Regions from separate parts of the Stappia sp. ICDLI1TA098 genome, predicted to be linked through region 3. Evidence: riboswitches for the same ligand, from Rfam matches in the RefSeq annotation. Region 3 holds a riboswitch; each other region holds the start of a gene.
The links. Region 3 has a riboswitch for cobalamin ahead of ACSLUQ_RS08705 (energy-coupling factor ABC transporter permease). Riboswitches for the same ligand answer to the same signal wherever they lie in the genome.
Positions count from the first base shown of each region.

Region 1: linked by a shared signal. The riboswitch ahead of ACSLUQ_RS19650 (ribonucleoside-diphosphate reductase subunit alpha) and the one ahead of ACSLUQ_RS08705 (energy-coupling factor ABC transporter permease) in region 3 are both predicted to bind cobalamin.
Region 2: linked by a shared signal. The riboswitch ahead of cobU (bifunctional adenosylcobinamide kinase/adenosylcobinamide-phosphate guanylyltransferase) and the one ahead of ACSLUQ_RS08705 (energy-coupling factor ABC transporter permease) in region 3 are both predicted to bind cobalamin.
Region 4: linked by a shared signal. The riboswitch ahead of ACSLUQ_RS07070 ((2Fe-2S) ferredoxin domain-containing protein) and the one ahead of ACSLUQ_RS08705 (energy-coupling factor ABC transporter permease) in region 3 are both predicted to bind cobalamin.

Region 1 is NZ_JBTZBT010000005.1:73,387-78,515, forward strand. Features, by position in the region: gene ACSLUQ_RS19650 (ribonucleoside-diphosphate reductase subunit alpha) at 1-2,605, opposite strand, end outside; cobalamin riboswitch at 2,720-2,940, opposite strand; gene ACSLUQ_RS19655 (ABC transporter substrate-binding protein) at 3,095-4,345, opposite strand; gene ACSLUQ_RS19660 (carbohydrate ABC transporter permease) at 4,413-5,129, opposite strand, start outside.
Region 2 is NZ_JBTZBT010000001.1:2,053,373-2,058,501, forward strand. Features, by position in the region: gene cobN (cobaltochelatase subunit CobN) at 1-989, opposite strand, end outside; gene cobW (cobalamin biosynthesis protein CobW) at 1,037-2,155, opposite strand; gene cobU (bifunctional adenosylcobinamide kinase/adenosylcobinamide-phosphate guanylyltransferase) at 2,152-2,694, opposite strand; cobalamin riboswitch at 2,845-3,072, opposite strand; tRNA gene ACSLUQ_RS09220 (tRNA-Asn) at 3,238-3,312, shown strand; gene ACSLUQ_RS09225 (VOC family protein) at 3,462-4,340, opposite strand; gene ACSLUQ_RS09230 (putative bifunctional diguanylate cyclase/phosphodiesterase) at 4,704-5,129, shown strand, end outside.
Region 3 is NZ_JBTZBT010000001.1:1,911,128-1,916,256, reverse strand. Features, by position in the region: gene iolE (myo-inosose-2 dehydratase) at 1-761, shown strand, start outside; gene iolB (5-deoxy-glucuronate isomerase) at 792-1,598, shown strand; gene ACSLUQ_RS08710 (HupE/UreJ family protein) at 1,795-2,409, opposite strand; gene ACSLUQ_RS08705 (energy-coupling factor ABC transporter permease) at 2,647-3,330, opposite strand; cobalamin riboswitch at 3,386-3,603, opposite strand; gene ACSLUQ_RS08700 (BCCT family transporter) at 3,760-5,129, opposite strand, start outside.
Region 4 is NZ_JBTZBT010000001.1:1,566,383-1,571,511, forward strand. Features, by position in the region: gene ACSLUQ_RS07060 (ZinT family metal-binding protein) at 917-1,573, shown strand; partial or broken gene ACSLUQ_RS07065 (GTP-binding protein) at 1,620-1,970, shown strand; cobalamin riboswitch at 2,021-2,232, shown strand; gene ACSLUQ_RS07070 ((2Fe-2S) ferredoxin domain-containing protein) at 2,339-3,172, shown strand; gene ACSLUQ_RS07075 (ABC transporter substrate-binding protein) at 3,174-4,664, shown strand; gene ACSLUQ_RS07080 (ABC transporter permease) at 4,678-5,129, shown strand, end outside.

The sequences.
Region 1 (5,129 bases), on a different contig from region 3:
GCGACTGCGCCTGGTCGATCCACTTCTGTCGACGCGCGGCGGCCTCGATCAGCCATGATGCCTCGACTTCGAAGGCCGTTGCGTAGAGAGCCTTGAGATCATCGGGGATACGGTCGATCCTGCCGACGCTGCCGTCGTAGTACTTCAGGTCCGAGACCATGACCTCGTCCCACAGACCGCGTGCCTTGAGGTCGCGAACCAGTGCCGCGTTCACCACGGTGAAGTCGCCGGACATGTTCGATTTGACGAAGAGGTTCTGATAGGCCGGCTCGATCGACTGGGAGACGCCGCAGATGTTGGAGATCGTTGCCGTCGGCGCGATCGCCATGCAGTTGGAATTGCGCATGCCGACGCGCCTGACGCGCTCACGCAGGGAGTCCCAGTCGAGCCGGGAGGTGCGGTCGGGCACGAACCCGTCGCGCGCCTCCGCCAAGAGATCGAGGCTGTCGACGGGCAGGATGCCCTTCGACCACAGCGAGCCTTCGAAGCTTGCATAACGACCGCGCTCGGCGGCAAGCGCCACCGAGGCCGAGATCGCGTGGAAGCTCACGGCCTCCATGCTCCGGTCGGCGAAGTCGACGGCCTCCGGCGAGGCATAGGCGATGTGCTGGGCCTGGAGCGCGTCCTGGAAGCCCATGATGCCGAGGCCGACCGGGCGGTGGCGCAGGTTGGAGCGCCGGGCCTCCGGGATCGTGTAGAAATTGATGTCGATGACATTGTCGAGCATCCGCATCGCGGTGGCGACCGTGCGCGCCAGCCGGTCGTGGTCGAGACCGTCCGCGGTGACATGGGCGGCAAGGTTGACCGAGCCGAGATTGCAGACGGCGACCTCGTCCTCCGCCGTGTTCAGCGTGATCTCCGTGCAGAGGTTGGAGGAATGCACGACGCCGACGTGTCCCTGCGGAGAACGGATGTTGCAGGGATCCTTGAACGTGATCCAGGGGTGCCCCGTCTCGAACAGCATGGTCAGCATCCGCCGCCACAGGTCGACGGCCCGCACCTGCCTGAACACCTTGATCTCGCCGCGCGCTGCGCGCGCCTCATGGGCCTCGTAGGCGGTCTTGAAGGCAGGGCCGTAGAGATCGTGAAGCTCCGGCGTCTCGTCGGGCGAGAACAATGTCCAGGCCGCGTCGGCCTCGACACGCTCCATGAACAGGTCCGGCACCCAGTTGGCGGTGTTCATGTCGTGGGTGCGCCGGCGGTCGTCGCCGGTGTTCTTGCGAAGGTCGAGGAATTCCTCGATGTCGATGTGCCAGGTCTCGAGATACGCGCAGACCGCGCCCTTGCGCTTGCCGCCCTGATTGACGGCGATGGCTGTGTCGTTGGCGACCTTCAGGAAGGGAACGACACCCTGGCTCTCGCCGTTGGTGCCCTTGATATGAGCGCCGAGCCCGCGCACCTGCGTCCAGTCGTTGCCAAGTCCGCCGGAGTATTTGGCGAGCAGCGCATTGTCCCGGATCGCCTTGAAGATGCCGTCGAGATCGTCCGAGACGGTGGTCAGGAAGCAGGACGAGAGCTGCGGGTGGCGGGTGCCGGAGTTGAAGAGTGTCGGCGTCGAGGTCATGAAGTCGAAGGAGGAAAGAAGCCGGTAGAACTCGATGGCGCGGGCTTCCCGGTCTATCTCGTGCACGGCGAGCCCCATGGCGACGCGCATGAAGAATGCCTGCGGCAGTTCGATGCGGGTGCCGCGCGCATGCAGGAAATAGCGGTCGTAAAGCGTCTGCAGGCCGAGGTAGTCGAATTGCATGTCGCGCTCGGGCGCGAGTGCGGCGGCAAGAGTGGCGAGATCGAAGCGGGCGAGCTCCGGATCGAGAAGTTCCTCCTCGATGCCGCGTCGCACATAGGCGGTGAAATAGGCGCCGTAGCGTTCCGCCATCTCCGCCTGCGTCGCCTGGTCAGGGCGTCCGGCAAGGAACGACAACGCCTCGCGGCGCAGCTTGTCGTTGAGCAGGCGGGCGGAGACCTTGGCGTAGTTCGGCTCACGCTCGATCAGCGTGCGCGCGGCGAGGATCGGTGCCAGTGCCAGCTCGTCGGCGCTGATGCCGTCATAGAGATTGCGTCGCGTTTCGGCGAGGACCGTCTCGCTCGACACGTCGGCGAGTCCGCCGGTCGCTTCGCGGATGACGGTTTCGAGCCGGGCGTCGTCAAGGGCGACAAGGGTTCCGTCCGCCGAAGTCATGCGCAGGGCGGGCGGCGTGGTCATGGCCGGAGCCGTCGCGGCGCGCTCGCGCTCGCGTTCCCGCGCGCGCTCCTCGCGGTAGAGAACATAGGCGCGGGCGACCTTGTGGTGACCGCCACGCATCAGCGCCAGTTCCACCTGGTCCTGGACGTCCTCGATGTGGAAGGTGCGACCGGCCTCGCCACCGCGCGTCAGGCCGGCGACGACCTGCTCCGTCAGTCCCTCGACGATGTCGTGCACGCGGTGCGAGGCCGCGGAGCCGCTGCCCTCGATGGCGAGGAAGGCCTTCGACAGCGCCAGCGTGATCTTGGAGGCGTCGAAGGGCGTCACGGTGCCGTTGCGGCGGATCACCCGGCAGCCGGGATCGGCGGCCGGAACGGATTGAGCCCGGAGATCCGGACGTTCGGTTGCGATGGTCAGAGACATCGGCTTCAAACCCCAATTTATTGGGGGCAAAGGCCGAGCGGATGCAGGAGGAGGCCGCCGCGTGATGCAGCGACGATTGATCCATGCGATCCACCGGGACACCCCGCCCAGGGACGATACGTTGGTGTCACGGCAGGTCTCCTGGCTCGCGGGTCACAGCTTCCGTCCGGCCTTCCCGAAACCCTCAGGTTCCAGTGACGCGATAGGGACGTTGGCTCGTCGCTTACAGTTGCGGGGGCAGCTTCGGCCTTGCCGTCCCGATTCAGGACGGCGCACCGAATTCCCTCTTAGCTCTCGATCCTGAGAATCGAGAGACCATGACTACAAGATATGGTGGTTGAAGCCGGATCTTCCGTCAATTGATTGTGTTCGACCATCCAAGAGATTTTCTCGGTGGGAGCCTGGCGTGACGAAGCGTTGCCATAAGAAAAGGCCACGGCCGCTTGCGCGACCGTGGCCCCGTGATGCCGGGTCAGGGAGACCCCGGCCTCACTTCATGCCGAGCTGGACGCGCAGCGTTTCGGCAAGCTCCTTGATCGTCGCCTCGGGGTCGGCACCTTCGGTGACCTCGACCAGCGCGGCCGAGATAAGGTCGGTCACGGCGACGCCCTCGGTGCCCGGATAGGCGTACCAGGGGCCGGCGTAGTTCGCGATCTGGGTGTGGGCGACAAGCGCGTTCGGGTTCTTTTCATAGAACGAGCCGAGATAGGCCTTGTCCTCGATCACGATGGAGTTGGCCGGGGCATAGCCGGTCGATTCCACGATGATCTTCTGGCCTTCGGGGCCGGTCACGAAGGAGATGTACTCCCAGGCGGCCTTCTGCTTGGCCGCATCCTTGGTCAGCATGACGATGCCGGAGCCGCCGGTGGGGAAGTAGACCTTCTCCTTGTCCTCGGTGGCGATCGGCAGCGGCTTCACCGCGAGCGTGAAGGCATCTCCGGCGCCCTGCTCGAAGCGCGTCTGCAGCGAGGAGCTCTCGAACATGATGCCAAGCGTACCGGCCGGCAGCGCCTGGCGGGCGTCGCTGTCGGCGTAGGACTTCATGCCGCCTTCCTTGGCGAAGCGCTGGTAGAGGCGCGCAGCCTCGATGCCGGCTTCGCTGTCGAGGGTGATGTCGGTCTCGTCCTCGTTCATCGGGCGCCCGCCATAGGCGCCGAGCAGCGACTGGTAGCGCCAGTCGTGGCGGTCGATCCATACGCCGTCGATGTTGTCGCCAAGCGCGTTGATCTTGGCGGCGAGCTCGATCACCCCGTCATACGTGGTGGGGAAATCGTCCATCGAGCCGCCGGCTTGCTCGACCAGCTTGGGGTTGACGTACATCACCAGCGTCGAGGCGGACGTTGCAAGCGCGTGCTGCTGGCCCTTGAAGCTGCCGAGCGAGAGCAGGGCGGGCGTGTAGCCGGCCTTTGCGGGATCCTCGCCGAGGAAACCCTCCAGCGGCTGCGTCAGGCCGCGCTCCTGCAGGATGCGCCAGCGGTTGAGGCCGACATAGGCGACGTCCGGCGCGGTGCCGGCGACAGCCTCGCGCAGCAGGCGCTGGACGCCTTCCGGATAGCCCTCGGCGGCGCCGTCGAGGGTGACCTTGATGTCGGGATGCTTGGCCATGAAGGCATCGGCGAGCACCTTCTGCGTGTCCGCCCAGATGGTCGGAATCGCATAGTGCACGCGGATTTCGGTTTCCTGCGCGGTCGCGGCGGTGGCGGTGAGCGCGAAGGCGGCGGCGAATAGGGCACGTCTCATGCTTGACACTCCTTGTTGACGTTTCTGCACGCGCGGTTTTTCCCGCGTCTTTCGTGGTTCCCGCGTTTCAGCCCTTGAGCCCGCTTGCCGCGAGGCCCTGGGTGAACTTCCGCTGCGCCACCAGAAAGGCGATGACCAGCGGAGCGGTGATGATCACGGCCGCTGCCATCAGCGGGCCGACGTCGTCACCGGATTCCTCGTCCCGGAAGTAGAGAATGCCGCGCGGCGGAGTGGCGAGATGCGGATCGGTCGTGGCGATCAGCGGCCAGAACAGGTCGTTCCAGTGCGCGGTGACGGAGAAGATCGCAAAGGCGGTGGCCGCCGGCATGACAAGCGGGAAGGCGATGCGCCAGACGATGGCGGTCTCGCTCAGCCCGTCGACCCGGGCGGCCTCGAAGAGCTCCACCGGAAGCTGCGAGAAGGCCTGGCGAAACAGGAAGATGCCGAAGGCTGTGGGGACGAACGGCAGGATCAGCGCCCAGTAGGAGTTGAGGATGCCAGCCTGCGCGAAACCCAGGAAGATTGGGATCGCGGTGACGTGGAACGGCACCAGCAGTGCGGCCAGAACCAGCGCGAAGACGAGGCCGCGCGCCTTGAAGTGGCGCTGGGCGAGCGCATAGGCGCAAGGCACGGCGAAAAGGACCTGGAAGATCAGGATGCCGGACACCACGACCAGCCCGTTCCACAGGAACAGCGGCACGTCGGTGCTCGTCAGCGCGACCCAGAAGTTCTGCCATTCGATGCGCGACGGCAGGAGTTGCAGCTCGGCGGTAAAGATTTCGTC
Region 2 (5,129 bases), 140 kb from region 3:
GTCAGGATGCGCCCGTCCACCTCGGGCATGACCACGTGCATGGCAAGGTCGCGGATCGAAAGCCCCTGATCCGCATCGCGCCAGCCCTCCTGCGAGGACGACGAGAAGACCACCTGGAGCACCGGCGCGCCCGGCGCGTCGAGCGGCGTCGGGCGGTGGCGCGCCCCGGCCTTCGACACGGCGAAGGCGGTGGCGTTCAGGACCACCGCCGGCGGCGCCGCGTCGAAGAGCGCGGCGAGCACGGAAGCGGACTCCGCCTCCTTCAGGGATGCGACGAAAACCGGAAGAGGGTTGAGCCCGCGCGCCCGCAGCGCCGCGACAAGCGCCTCCACCGGCGCGGTCGCCGCGCTCTGAACGAGCGCGCGGTAGAAGACAATGGCGGCAACGGGCGCATCCGGATCGCTCCACAGCGAGCGGAGATCGGCAAGCGAGGGACGCGCGACGTCGGGCAGGAAGATGCCGGCGCGCGGCAGCGCGCGGGGCGGATCGGGCTCCGCCGTCTGATCGAGCAGATGCCCGCAGAACCGCAGGAAGTTTTCCTGGTTCTCCGCCCCGCCCTCGGCGAGATAGCGCCAGAGGCATTCCACGGTCGCCACATCGAGGGTCGAACGCGCGGCAAGATCCGCGTCCCAGCGGTCGTCCCCCGGCATCACGGCAAGCCCGATGCCCGCGCCGCGCGCGACCTCCGTCAGCCTTTCGACGCCGTAGGGCCAGTACTCCGCCCCGCCGAGCAGCCGAAGGATCACGAGGCGAGAGCCCGCGACCGTGTCCTCGGCGTAAAGGTCCACCGAATACGGATGGGAAAGCGCCATCATGTTGGCAAGTCGCAGCGAAGATACGGTCTCGCCAAGCCGCTGCTTCGCCGCCGCCAGAGAGGCGAGCTCTGTGTCGGCCGCAGACAGGACAATCACGTCCGCCGGGCTCTGGCCGAGATCGACCGCCTCGTCGCCCTGGTCGATGCGTCCGCTGCGTCCGGCAAGAATGTGCATGCCGCCTCCCCTTGTGGTTCCGTTTTCCCGCCCGCTCTTTCGCCTGATCAGGCGGCCTGCGCGCTGGCGAGAAGCCCCTCCACGCGGGCGAGGTCGAAACCGGCGAGCCCGATCACCACGAGCCGGCCCGGCGCGCGGCTGTCGCGGGCGAACCATGCTTCCACGCGGGGGCCGACCGCCTGCACCATCGCCGGTGCCGCCTTGCCGGATATTTCCGCCGCGCCCTTGATCCGCAGCACGCCGGGAACCGCCATCGCCGCGCCGACGCGCGCCTCAAGGTCCTTCAACGACGCGAACGCCGCGAGCGTCACCACATGGCTCTCGAATTCATCATGGTCATGATCGTGATGATGATGGTGGTGATCGTGATCATCGTCATGATCATGATCGTGATCCCCGTCGTCGTGATGGTGATGGCTCTCGTGATGCCCCTCGCGCCCGGTCATGTCCTCCTCGGAGGCACTCATGCGGCCAAGGAGCACGTCGGCGGCGAGCACCCCCTTCTCCGCCGTGACGATCTCAACGGCAGGGCGCACGCGTGAGGCGACCTCGGCGCGCACACGGGCAAGCCCCTCCGCGTCGACAAGATCGGCCTTGTTGAGCACGACGAGGTCGGCGCAGACGAGCTGGTCCTCGAAAAGTTCCTCCACCGGGCTTTCGTGGTCCAGCGCCTCGTCGGCGGCGCGCTGCGCGGCAAGGGCCGCCTCGTCGCCGACAACACGCCCCTCGGCAACGGCGGCCGCGTCGACAACGGTCACCACGGCATCGACCGTGACCCGCGTCTTCACGCTCGGCCAGGAAAAAGCGCGCACCAGCGGCTGAGGCAGAGCCAGGCCCGACGTCTCGATGACGATGTGCTCGGGCGCGTCCTCGCGGTTGATCAGCATTTCCATCGTCGGCAGGAAGTCGTCGGCGACCGTGCAGCAGATGCAGCCATTGGTCAGTTCGACCACCTCGTCGGCCGCGCAGGTCGGGTCGGCGCAGCCGTCGACCAGCGAGCCGTCAAAGCCCATGTCGCCGAACTCATTGACGATGAGCGCGATCCTCTTGCCCTTCGCCTCGCGCAAGAGATTGGAGAGCAGCGTCGTCTTGCCGGCCCCAAGGAAGCCGGTGACGATCGTGGCCGGGATCTTGCCGGTACGCTGCGGGGGCTGGGAAGTGCTCATAAGGTGATCTCCGGTTGGGCGGAATTGGGCTTGAGGACAAGCGGCAGGCCGGCGGCTACCAGCACCGCGGCCTCGGCCGCTTCCGCGATCAGACGGTTGAGGCGTCCCTGCTCGTCGCGAAAGCGGCGGGCAAGCGCATTGTCGGGAACGATACCGGAGCCGACCTCGTTGGTGACGAGCACCACCGGCCCGGCTGCAGCGGCAATCGCGGCACGCAGCCGCCGGGTCTCGGCGGCGGGATCCGCTTCGGCGAAAAGGACGTTCGAAAGCCAGAGCGTCAGGCAGTCGACCAGCAGCGCCCGCCCGGGCCGGCTCTCGGCGGCGATGACGCCGGCGATATCGCGAGGCTCCTCCAGCGTCAGCCAGCCTTCGCCGCGCTGGTCGCGGTGGCGTGCGACGCGCTCGCGCATCTCGCCGTCGCCGGCGACACAGGTCGCCACGTAGACACGCTCGCGGCCGCTGGCGCGAACGAGCCCCTCCGCGTAGGCGCTCTTGCCAGAGCGCGCACCGCCGGTCACGAGAACAGTCCTGAAGGGCATTAGTTTCCGGCCACGCGCGGGCAATGCGGTGACAGGCGTGTACGGCCGCGCAGACGACGGCCGGGATCGAATCTCTTCATTGCAGCCTCCTGCCGTCCACCCGACGGCCGTGACGTTTCGGGCCGGGGCCGCGCGCCACAGGGCGGATGCGGGCTCCCGGGATCTCCGGCTCGTCTCCTGGCTCGCGGGTCGCGGCCATGTCCCTGCCCTTCCCGGGCCGTTCGCCCAGTGGTACGCGCAGGATGGCTCGCCGCTCACAGTTGCGGGGGCAGCTACGGATTCGGGACCCCGACTTGGGTCGTCCCCCACCGTATTCCGACTTTCACCTCTCCCTCGGACTTTGTCCGTCGGATAAGGACCGGTCGTCCTTCATAGCGCGGCGCGAGGCCGCCAACAAGCTCGCCGGACCGCCCGGCATTCGGCGCCAGATCCCCTCCCCGCACTGGTGCCTGTGGAAAAATCATGACAAAATACTTGGCAAATGCGCATGGGCTTTGCTATATGCCCCTCACCGACGCGGTGCACCGCACTGCGGTTCAGTGATCCCCGGTAGCTCAGTGGTAGAGCAAGCGGCTGTTAACCGCTTGGTCGCTGGTTCGAATCCGGCCCGGGGAGCCACTCTTCTTCTTTTCCTTACATCGAGATTTTCCGCAAGGCGGCGCTTCGCAGCGTATGCGGTTGTGTGACCTCTCGCCCGTCGCAAGCATGCAATCGGGGAGATGGCATCCGCCGGAACTGGCTCCGACGGATGTCTACCGATCCGTGCATCAAGCCCCGCGCAGAACGATTTCCGTTCCCCAGGGATCCCGAAGCGTCAGCACGTCACCCGAATCATCGACGAAAATCCCCCCGGCGCGTGCAGTCGCGGAGATCCGGTCGCGATCCTCCTTCGAAAGAACGATGAGCTCCAACGACGCGAGACCGGTGCGCCCCGGCGTGCGCGTGCCCGCCCCCCGGCTGTTCCAGACATTGCCGGCAAGCTGGTGATGATAACCGCCGGAGCCGAAGAAGCTGCCGCCAGGATAGCGCGCCGAAAGGTCAAAGCCGATCACGTCGCGATAGAAGCCCTCAGCCAGATCTGTGTCGCCGACGCGCAGGTGAACATGACCGACGATGCTTCCTTGCGGCATGCCGGACCAGGTCCGCTCTGCTCCAGCAGCGATCAGGCCTTCCGCGTCGAGCGGATCGGTGGACATGGTCACCGTGCTATCCGCACGCCACCAGACCTCGGCCGGGCGATCGGTGTAGATCTCGATGCCGTTGCCCTCGGGATCGGCAAGGTAGAGCGCTTCGCTGACGATGTGATCCGACGCCCCGTCGATCCTTAGGCCCGTCTGCAGCGCGAAGCGCAGCCAGCAGCCGAGATCGGCGCGCGTCGGCAGCAAGAAGGCGGTATGAAAGAGACCGGCCTCGCGCGGGCTCGACGCGGCAAGAGAAGGATCGCCGCGCAGCTCCAGAAGCACAGAATCGCCAACTCCCAGCCGCACGGTTTCATCATCGCGCGCAAGAACGGCAAGCCCGAGCACCTTGCGGTAAAAGTCGGTCATTGCCGCCAGATCGCGAACGGCCAGAACTACGCGACCGACGCGCATCGGCGCGGCCATCATATCGAACTGCCCGGTTCCGGTCTTTGTGTGAAGCTCCATCATAAGTCCCCGATTGCGCCTGGCATCCGCTCGCCACGCAAGCGCCGGCCTCCTTGCCGGCCTTGCCGCTAAAACCTGGGACAGGCACGGTCTTCGTACAATTGGCGTAATCGTGGCAATATTGTTAATCTGACAGAAACAATGTAAGAAACATCAAGGCTCTCCTCAGCGGGGCCAATCGGCGCCGCCTGCCATGCTTGCCCCCTTCCCCTTTGGAATTTGTCCTGACGCTTGTTTTTATTCGACAAATAAATTCTCCCACCGCTGCTGCGAAACATTGAGCGGCGGGATTTCTCATAAACGCTCGTATTTTCCCTTCCTATGCAAATTCGATGGGCAATCATAATTTATTGGCATTGAACATTGTTATTTCTTGGGGCCACTGGGGAAATCGACATGCCACCGCAGATAGCACAACTTTGGCAACGGTTTGCCGAACCGGTACTTGTCGTTGCGAGTGGCATCGGAATCTGGTCCATCCTCGTTTACCTGGACGCGTTCGAGGCTGCTATCGCATTTGCCAAGGCTCATGAGACCTTTGAAGTCGACGAAGCCTTCTTGGCAATTTCCATCATCGGCATCCTCGGGTTCCTCTACAGCATCAGGCATCACGCCCGCCTCAAGGGCGAACTGCACCGACGCGTTGAAGCTGAAAAACGTGCCGCGTGGCTTGCCGAGCATGACGTACTCACCGGGCTGGCGAACCGCCGCCAACTCGCCCAGTTCATTCACGACATCGACAGCCAGCGCGCGAACGCCCAGCCGCGCCTTGCGGTTTTCAGCATCGAT
Region 3 (5,129 bases):
CGCTCGAGCTTGCGGCGACGCTGGCTCCCCACGGGCTGGCCTTCGTCTCCGCCTGGTATTCGCTCAACCTGCTGGAGCGATCGGCGCAGGACGAGATCGCCGCCATCGGTCCGCATCTCGCCCGGCTGAAGGCGATGGGGTCGCCGGTCCTGATCGCCTGCGAGACGTCGAACGCGATCCACGGACAGGACGCGGCCGCACTCAACGACCGGCCGGTCCTCGGGGCGGAGCGCTTCGCCCGCTTCTGCGCCGATCTGGAGACGGTCGCCGCCCATTGCGCCAGCGCGGGCGTGCCGCTCGTCTACCATCACCACATGGGCACCATCATCGAAAGCGAGGAAGAGATCGACCGGTTGATGGCGTTGACCGGCCCGGCGACGCGGTTGCTGCTCGACACCGGCCACGCCTTCTTCGGCGGCGGTGATCCCGCGCGCCTCGCCGAGAAGCATATGGACCGCGTCTCGCATATCCATGCCAAGAACGTCCGGCCCGAAATCATGCGCCAGGTGCGAGAGCAGGGCCTGAGCTTCCTGGAGGGCGTCCGGCGCGGCGTCTTCACGGTGCCGGGCGACCCGCAGGGCGCGGTCGATTTCGCCCCCGTGCTCGCCTGTGCCGCCCGGCATGGCTATTCGGGCTGGCTGGTGATCGAGGCGGAGCAGGATCCGCTGGTCCGAGATCCGTTCACCTATCAGTCGATGGGCCTCAAGGCGCTCAGGGAAACCGCCCGCCGCGTCGGCCTCGACCGGGCGACGAACGACTGACGACCAGACCAAACAACGGGAGTGGACGACATGGCCGATCTTCTGGTGAAGCCCAACGGCGCGCACGGCAAGGTGCACGACATCACGCCGGAAAGCGCCGGCTGGGGCTACGTCGGCTTCACGCTTTACCGACTCGCGCCGGGAGAGAGCGTTGCCGAAGAGACCGGCGAGCGGGAGGCTATCCTCGTTCTGGTCGAGGGCAGGGCGAAGCTGTCCGCCGGCGGCGAGGACTTCGGCGAGCTTGGCAACCGCATGAGCGTCTTCGAGCGCAAGAAGCCGGCCTGCCTCTATGTGCCGAACGACAGCGCCTGGTCGGCGACGGCGACAACCGGACTGACGCTCGCGGTATGCAGCGCGCCGGGCAAGAGCGGGCACGAGGTCGCGCTGATCTCCGACATCGGTTTCGAGGAACGCGGCAAGGGTGCCAATACCCGCTACATCCATCCGATCGCCATGGAGGACAGCGACGTCGCCGACAGCCTGCTGGTGACGGAGGTCTTCACCCCGGCCGGCAACTGGTCGTCCTATCCTCCGCACCGTCATGACGAGGACAACTTCCCGGACATGACCTATCTGGAGGAGACCTATTATCACCGGCTCGACCCGGCGACCGGCTTCGGGTTCCAGAGGGTCTTCACCGAGGACGGCAGTCTCGACGAGACCATGGCGGTGAGCGACGGTGACGTCGTCCTGGTGCCGAAAGGCCATCACCCCTGCGGCGCGCCGCACGGCTACGAGATGTACTATCTCAACGTCATGGCCGGCCCCTTGCGCAAATGGCGCTTCAAGAACCATCCCGACCACGACTGGATCGCCCGGCGCGACGCGGCCAAATAAGAGGCTGTCGGCGCGTCTGAGCGCACCGCCCGCCCGTGCGCGGGGATATCTGAGCGTCGACTTGATGCAAGCGGAGGGAAAAGAGGCCCGGGCGGGATCCGTCCGGGCCTTTCGGGCCGTGGCGGCCCGTCGATGCAAATTTGCGTTTCGGCGCGACAGAATTTCGAAATCCTGTCGCGCCGATTGCCGGAAATGCTCAGGCGTAGAAAAGGGCGACGCCGGCGAGCGCGGTGAGGCCGCCGAGCACGCGCGTGACGGTCAGCCCCTTGGCGCCGGCGGCACGCGCCAGCGCGCCCGTGCCGAAGCCGAGCGCGACGCCGGCAGCATGCAGCAGCGCCGTGGCAATCGCGAAGCCGGCGGCGTAGGCGAGCTGCGTGGCCGAGCCGATTTCACCGCCATGGGCATGGCCGTGGAAGAGGGCGAAGATGCCGACGATCGCCGCGCAGGCCCCGACCGGAAGACGAACCGCGAGGGCGACCATCAGGCCGAGGGCCACCACCGACGCCAGGATCGCCGGCTCGACGAAGGGCAGGCCGACGCCGCCGAGCGCCAGGCCGAAGCCGACCAGCATGGTCACGACGAAGCTTGCCGGCACCACATAGACCGCGCGCCCGCCGATCTGCCAGGCCCACAGGCCGACGGCGACCATCGCCAGGATGTGGTCCGTGCCGAACAGCGGATGCGAGAAGCCAGCAGCGAAGGAACCGTGCTCGCCGGGGGCGAGGTGGGCGAGTGCCGGCGTTGCGCCTGTCAGGAAAACGGCACCGGTGGTCGCGGCAAGCGCGAGGGCGGCACTGGCAAATTTCTTCATGCTGTCGATCCTTCCATTGAGTCGATCTTGCGCCCCGATTTGGGTCACGCGGATTGGGTTTCACGGGGCGCGGGAAGCTGGACGATCCACCAGAGCGACCCGGCCATGCGCCCGATTCCGCTAGGAAAACAGGTTCCTCGAGGAAGACAAGGCCTCTGTGGGCCGTGTCCAGAGGCAAATCCCGCCGCCGGAGGCGAAATGCGTCCCGGCGGCGGAGGTTGTCCGCTCAGGCGCTGCTCAGGCCGCGGCCTGATGCAGGCGTGACTGGAACAGCAGTCCCGTGCGCGCCTTGTCGAGCGTCTTGGCGCCGGCCAGAACGGCCAGATCGACAAGCGGTTCGAGAATGATCACGGTCAGATAGGCGCCGCCGAAGCTGGCGACACTGGCCAGGTTCTCCGCGCCGAAACCGCCGCCATAAAGCGCCCAGAACGCCACCCAGGCAACGATACCGCCCTGGTAGCTGGTCGACAGCGCCAGCGCCTGGACGTAGCTGACGTCCTTGTAGGCGGTGCTGGCGGGAATGATCCGCCGCGCCAGATGGCTCATGGCGTACAGCGGCACGATCAGCGTCGTCAGGTTGATGGCGTACTGCGGCAGGTCGGCTGGCGCGAAGAAGAGGCCCTGGGTCAGCAGGCCGAGCGCCAGGCCGATACCGGCGGGACCGGCTCCAAGCGTCAGATAGAGTGTCGATCCCAGGATTATGTGCACCTCCGAGACGCCGACCGGTCGGGTCGGGAGCACCTCGAAGAAGCAGAAGACGAGCGCGGTGGCGATGACCGACCGCAGAACCAGCGCAGCGAAGCCGCCGTCCTTGCGGATTGTGTCGAAGGACATCTTCGCGATCAGGCCGACAGAGCCGACGGCAGTTGCGTAGCTCAACATCATCTTGGCGCCGGTTACGACGCCCGGTTCGATATGCATTATAAGCCCCCTTGCGCACCCTCCGTGCGCCAAGCGATTGAAAAAAGACGTGAAAATCACGTCGCCAATGATGGCAGGTCTCCTGGCTCGCGGTTGCTGTTGCTTTGCCCGCCTTCCCGGCCGTCTGTCGGCCAGTGGCATCCTGGGCATCGCTTGCCGCTTACAGTTGCGGGGGCAGCCACGGTCTTGGCCCCTGATGGGTACGCCGCACCGTGTTCCCTTTTCATCCGTGCTCGGCTTTGCCACACGGAAACCATCACAGTGAATCCTAAGGGCGGCGCGGGAGTGCTGACAAGGTCATTTTTTATAGGATCGCGCCGTTTCAAGACCAAAACGCGGGCAGAAGCGGCTGCTTCTGCCCGCGGATCGGGACAAGTCCGCCGGCGCGGGGCAGGAACCTCGCGCCGGTTCTGATCGCGGTTTGCCGGCTCAGCGGGCTTCGCTCTGCAGCCCGCGGAAGATCGCCACGCACATCAGCAGCAGCACCAGCGTGAAGGGCAGGCCGGTGGAGATCACCATCGCCTGCAGCGCGCTCAATCCGCCGCCGATCAGCAGCACGATCGCGACCAGCCCCTCGAAGGTGCACCAGAACACGCGCTGCGGCACCGGTGCGTCGACCTTGCCGCCGGCCGTGATCGTGTCGATGACGATCGAGCCGGAGTCGGAGGAGGTGACGAAGAACACGATCACCAGGATGATGCCGAGCGTCGACGTGATCGAGGAGAACGGCAGCCCCTCCAGCATGGCGAAGAGCGACAGTTCCGGATGGTAGGCGTCGATCACATTGGCCTTCACCGCGCTGGTGGCCGGATCGCTCAGCACCTGGTCGACGGCGACGCCGCCGAAGACGGCCATCCACAGCACGCAGACCACCGAGGGGATGATCAGCACGCAGGTCAGGAACTCGCGTACCGTCCGGCCGCGGCTGACGCGGGCAATGAACATGCCGACAAAGGGCGACCAGGAGATCCACCACGCCCAGTAGAAGGCGGTCCAGCCCTGGCGGTAGTCATCGTCGGTCCGCCCGAACGGGTTCGACAGCGGCACCAGGTCGGTGGCGTAGGCGGTCAGCCCCTGCCAGAAGTCCTTCAGGATCGCCACGGTCGGGCCGGCGAAGAGCACGAACAGCAGGAGCAGGGCGGCGAGGCCCATGTTGATCTCCGACAGCACCTTCACGCCGCCATCAAGGCCACGCAGCACCGAGATGAGCGCGATGGAGGTGATGATGACGATCAGGATCACCTGCACGGTCGTCGTGTTGGGAATGCCGAAGACATGCTCCAGTCCGGCGTTCGCCTGCTGCGCGCCGAGGCCGAGCGAAGTGGCAAGGCCGAACAGCGTGGCGAAAACGGCGAGCATGTCGATCACATGGCCGGTCCAGCCCCATACGCGCTCGCCGAAGATCGGATAGAACGCCGAGCGGATCGACAGTGGCAGGCCCTTGTTGAACGAGAACAGCGCCAGCGCCAGCGCCACGATCGCGTAGATCGCCCAGGGGTGCAGGCCCCAGTGGTAGATGGTGGCGGCAAGGCCCATGGACTTTGCCGCATCGACGTTGGCGGCGATGATCGACCCGTCCTCGGCAAAGGGCGAGGGGGTTCCGAGCGGCTGCGAAATGGCCATGTGATAGACCGGCTCGAGCACGCCGAAGAACATCAGGCCGATGCCCATGCCGGCGGCGAACAGCATGGCGAACCAGCCGGAATAGGTGTAGTCCGGCGTCGCATCCTTGCCGCCGAGCCGCACGTTGCCCCAGGGGCTGACGATCAGCATCAGGCAGAACAGCACGAAGATGTTCG
Region 4 (5,129 bases), 340 kb from region 3:
CTTCATCGACAGCGGCATCTCGCTGCACGCGCACGGCGATCATTCAGACATCGACATTGAGGACCCCAAGGCGGCCGAAGCAACCCTGACAGGTCCGCGCCCGTTCCACATCATCGACCACGACGGCAAGGTGGTGATCAATTTCGACCGCGGCGGGTACAACGAGATTGTCGACGCTCACGAACTCTCGCACGGCGAGGTCGAGTCCACTCGCTTGCCGCAAGCCCGTGCACATCACGGCTTTGCTGCACCGATCGGCAAGCACTGGGTCACGACGGTCGCTTCCGACGTGCCGGTTGAAGGCGACGCCTTGCCTAAGCGGGTTGGCATGCAGACGGTCAAGGAAGACGGAACGCCGGTCGGCGAGGTTGCCACCTGCTCCGGAATTCATGGCGAGGCGTTTTCCGGTGCCTTCCTCGCGGCTGGATGTGATGAAGGCGTGCTGACGGTCACTGCCGGAAGCGATGCACCGACCTTCAAGATGCTGAAATATTCAAACGACCTGCCGGCCGGCCAGAAGACCGGAACACTGCTCGGTGCCAAGAGCATGCAGGTCTTCCTAGGGAACTACGGTGCCAATGGCCTTGTGGTGGTTGACCCCGCCGACGAACCACACTTCCGCTACATAAAGCTTCCGTTCCGACGTATCGACTTCGCGCTCGATCCGGCCAATGCCCGCTTTGGCTATGTGCTCACCGAAGACGGCACGCTGCATCAACTGGACATCCTCGACGGCGCGGTGGCCAAGAGCGAAAAGGTGACCGAGTCCTACTCGATGGACGGCCACTGGAACGACCCGCGCCCGCGGCTGGCCATGGCTGGCGACGAGATCGTCATGAGCGATCCGAAGGCCGGACTGGTTCGACGGATTGCGAAGGACACCCTGCAGGAATCCGGAACCATCGAGGTCGAGGGCATGCCATACAACATCACTGTTGCAGGCGGGAGCGGCAAGAACCATGAGGGCGAGAAAAGCCACGACCACAGTCATGGTGACGGACACAATCATGGCAAGGAGCACGCACACGATCACGGTGACGAGAAGGTCTACAAAGGCTATTTCGAGGACAGCCAGATCAAGGATCGCCCCCTCTCGGACTACGCGGGCGATTGGCAGTCGGTCTATCCGCACCTGAAGGACGGGACGCTCGATCCTGTCTGGACGCACAAGGCCGAAAGCGGAGACAAGACCGCCGACGAATGGAAGGCCTATTACGATGTCGGTTACAAGACCGACGTCGAGCGGATCACGATCAAGGGCGACATCGTCACCTTCTATCGTGACGGCCAGCCGGTCGAGGGCCACTACGCCTATGACGGCTACGAGATCCTCACCTACAAGAAGGGCAACCGCGGCGTCCGCTTCATCTTCAAGAAGACGAAAGGCGACGAGGCCGCACCTGCGTTCATCCAGTTCAGCGATCACAGGATCGCGCCCGAGGTCACCGACCACTATCACCTCTACTGGGGCGACGACCGTGCGGCCCTGCTGGAGGAGCTGACAAACTGGCCGACCTACTATCCGTCCTCGCTCAAGGCCGACGAGATCGTTCACGAGATGATCGCGCACTGATTGGGGACGCTTCTTCCAACAACCTCGCGCCCGGCTTCCAGCCGGGCGCGCCAAGAGGTTCTTCTGGCTGGCGACCCGCCCGGATTATGTCGGTGAAATCAGTCAGACCGGAGCGCTCATCCGCACAGAAAAGCATGGCCTGTGGTGGGCATCTGTCCGCAAGCATCAATGGCCGGATTATCCGGAATGGAAGGCAGCCATGAGGCCCTATCTCGATCCCGTGTGGGGCGATCGGCGCCAGGAGATCGTCTTCATCGGTTGTGATCCGATGGATGAGCGGAAAGTCCGCGCCGAGCTGGACGCTGGCCTCGTTCCGGAAACAGACTTCATGCCCGGCCGCAGGCGTGATCTAGCCGATCCGCTCCCGGCTTGGGAACGCAATGCCGTTGCTTCCTAAGCCGATCCGAAAGAACATTTCAAGCGAGATTGACAAGTGAAACACAATTCGAGACTGTCGCGCCGTCAAGGTTCTCCCTGTCGGAATTTCCGACAGGGAGCTAAGAGGGAATCCGGTGACCTTTCGAGGAATGCCGGAGCTGACCCGCAACTGTGAGCGGCGAGCCGCTTTGCCGTCAATGTCACTGGCATTTGAGCCGGGAAGACACGCAAAGCAGCAACGACCCGCGAGCCAGGAGACCTGCCTGACAACATAGAGTTCCGTGGTCGGGGATTGCCATGGGAGCGCGTACGCTGTGTTCGGTCTGCATGAACTGAACTCGCGCCACGTCTCCAGGTCCCCGTCTGCATGGCAGCGGGGATTTTTGATTGGAGCAGACTTCAACGTCAACGGATGCAAACCGGCACAACGAAGGAAACGGGCCTGCCGTTCTCGGCGAGGCTGTCCTGCTGGTCGCAAAGTCTGCATTCGCTGCCGCGCCTCATGCCGAGATGCAGCGACTTGCGTCCATAGCCGCACGTCTTCCCAATGTGGCACAGGCCATCTCATGTTTTTCCGAGCAAGGACAACCATCGCTGCGCGATGCGCTTCTGAACCTGCGCGGGCGCGGATTTGCGTCCATTCTGGTCGTTCCGCTGGTGCTTCCGATGGAACCGAGCTTCATGAACTGGATGACACGCTCGCTGAAGCGTTGGCAGGCAGAAACTCCTGACGGCTGGCCACCGATACGGGTCACCCGCGATATCGCCCAGAGTATGCACTTCGAAGCGTTGCTTTCCGCCATGATCGCAGATGCTGCAATCGCCCCCGTCATTGTTCCCGACGGCGCAAAGCCTGAGGCATCGTTGGTGCCAGCGCAGAAGCACCGCGTCCTCGTCTGCGAGGGCGGAGCCTGCAACGCCGCCGGCGCGGATGCAATCTGGGCACATCTGCGCAACGTGCAACAGCGCCGCAAACTGCGTGTGACCGGCTGCGGCACGATGACCGCAAAATCGACGTGCTTGGGCCCCTGCGCACTTGCACCAGTGGTCCAAGTGTTTCCCGAGTGTACCTATTACGGCGGTGTTACCGAGACTGCGATCGACCGTATCGTCGAGGAACATCTGCTCGGAGGACGCATCGTCGACGACTTCGCCTATCAACCGACCGGACGCAAGCAGCGCCTGCGCAGCAAGATTCAGCCAGATTCAACAGAGGACTGACATGAGACACATCACCCGAGCCACGCTTGCCGCGTTGGCCGTTTCCACGTGCGTTTTCACTGTGCCGGCAATAGCACAAGAAGCAATCCAGGCCGGCGCAACGTTCATCACAGCTGCTCTTGATCCGACCAAAGGGTCATCAAGCTGGGCGCTGGTCAGCCACGGTATTGGCGAAAAGCTGTTTATGGTCGACAAGGACGGCAATCTGGTGCCTGAACTGGCTGCAACGGCAGAGCGGACCGGAGACTTGACCTGGACCGTTAGCCTTGCGCCCGGCCGCTTCTTCTCCGATGGCTCACCTGTCACGGCGGCCGCCCTGAAAAAGGGGTTCGATCACACCTTCTCAAAACTGCCGGCGGCCAAATCCACCGGTGGCATGATCAGTTTCGAGGCGCAGGACGATCTCACGCTTGCGCTGACCACGGAGAGGCCGGTGCCGTTGATTGCAGCACTCTTCGCCGAATGGCCGCTTATGGCCTACACCACAAAGGAGGACGGCTCGTTCCTGTTCACCGGCCCCTATGCGGTCGAGGAGTTCAACGTCGACCAAAACCTGGCACTGAAGCCCAATACCAGTTTCCCCGGCGCGGAAGACCGTTCGCCGATCAATCTGCGCCGGTTTGGCGATGCGCAGACGATGGCACTGGCCTTCGAGGCTGGCGAACTCGATATTGCCTTTGGCTTGCCGGCTGAAGGCCTCTCACGGTTGAAAGCCAATCCGGGTGTCGCAATCAAATCCTTCCCGGTGGGCTACCAGTATTTCGGCTTCATCAACAATGAGCGACCAGCCGTATCGGACGTGAAAGTCAGGCAGGCGATCGATCTCGCCATCGACCGCCAGGAACTCGTCGCGGCGATCAACGCCGGCACTCCAGCCACAGGCGCTTTTGCACCATATTTCCCTTTTGCAGCGAAGGAGCCCCGCAACACGGACCTCGACAAGGCGAAGGCGCTTTTGGACGAAGCCGGTTGGGAGCCCGGTAGTGACGGCGTCCGCGAAAAGGATGGCCAGAAACTCTCCATACTGATCGTCACCTATCCGCAGCGGCCAGACCTGGTCACCATGATGCCGGTGGTGAAGGCGGCCCTCGCCCGCGTCGGCATTGCTTCCGACACCAGGGTGGTTGAGAATATCGGCGAATATGCTGCCGACGGCGCTTTCGACATTGCGCTCTGGGCACAGCATACTGCGCCCGCCGGGGACCCTGCCTATTTCTTTAACTCCATGCTGAAGAGCGATGGCCCGCTCAATCATGCGCGCTACAAGAGCGACGCGTTCGACGCGATCATTGCCAAATTTTCCAAGGTCGGAACGTCGGAAGAGCGCATGGAGATTGCCCTGGAGGCGCAGGAGCAGCTCTTCAAGGATGCTCCGGTAACATTCCTCGTGTCGCCGAGCTGGCATGTCGGCCTCTCGCAACGCCTCGCGAATTACGAGCCGTGGGGTTCAGACTATCACGTGATCCGACCGAAGATGGGCGAGGTGCGCTGAAAGAACTAGCGTGTTGGAGCATACGCTGAGATTGGGCCTGCGTGCGGCCGCCAGCTTGCTGGCGGTCTCCGCGCTGGCCTTCCTCGTTGTCGCGCTGATGCCGGCCGACCCTGTCGAGATCGCCATCCGTGCGTGGAACCTGCCCGCCGATCCTGCGACGGTCGCAGCGATGCGTGCCGAATGGGGTCTCGATCAGCCGCTGGCGCAGCGCTATTTCAGCTGGTTGTCGGGATTCGTCGCCGGCGACTGGGGACGCTCGTTCCGCACGGGGGAGGCCATCTTTGGCGAGTTCATGCAACGCCTACCCCTGTCGCTCACACTCGGCATTTCCGGCCTTGCGCTCGCGAGCGTGCTTGCGGTGCCGCTGGGCCTCGCCGCAGCGATGCGGCCACGGGGCATCGCTGACCGTTTCAGCCGTGGCCTCGCGATCGGTGTGCAGGCGGTGCCGGCCTTCTGGCTCGGACT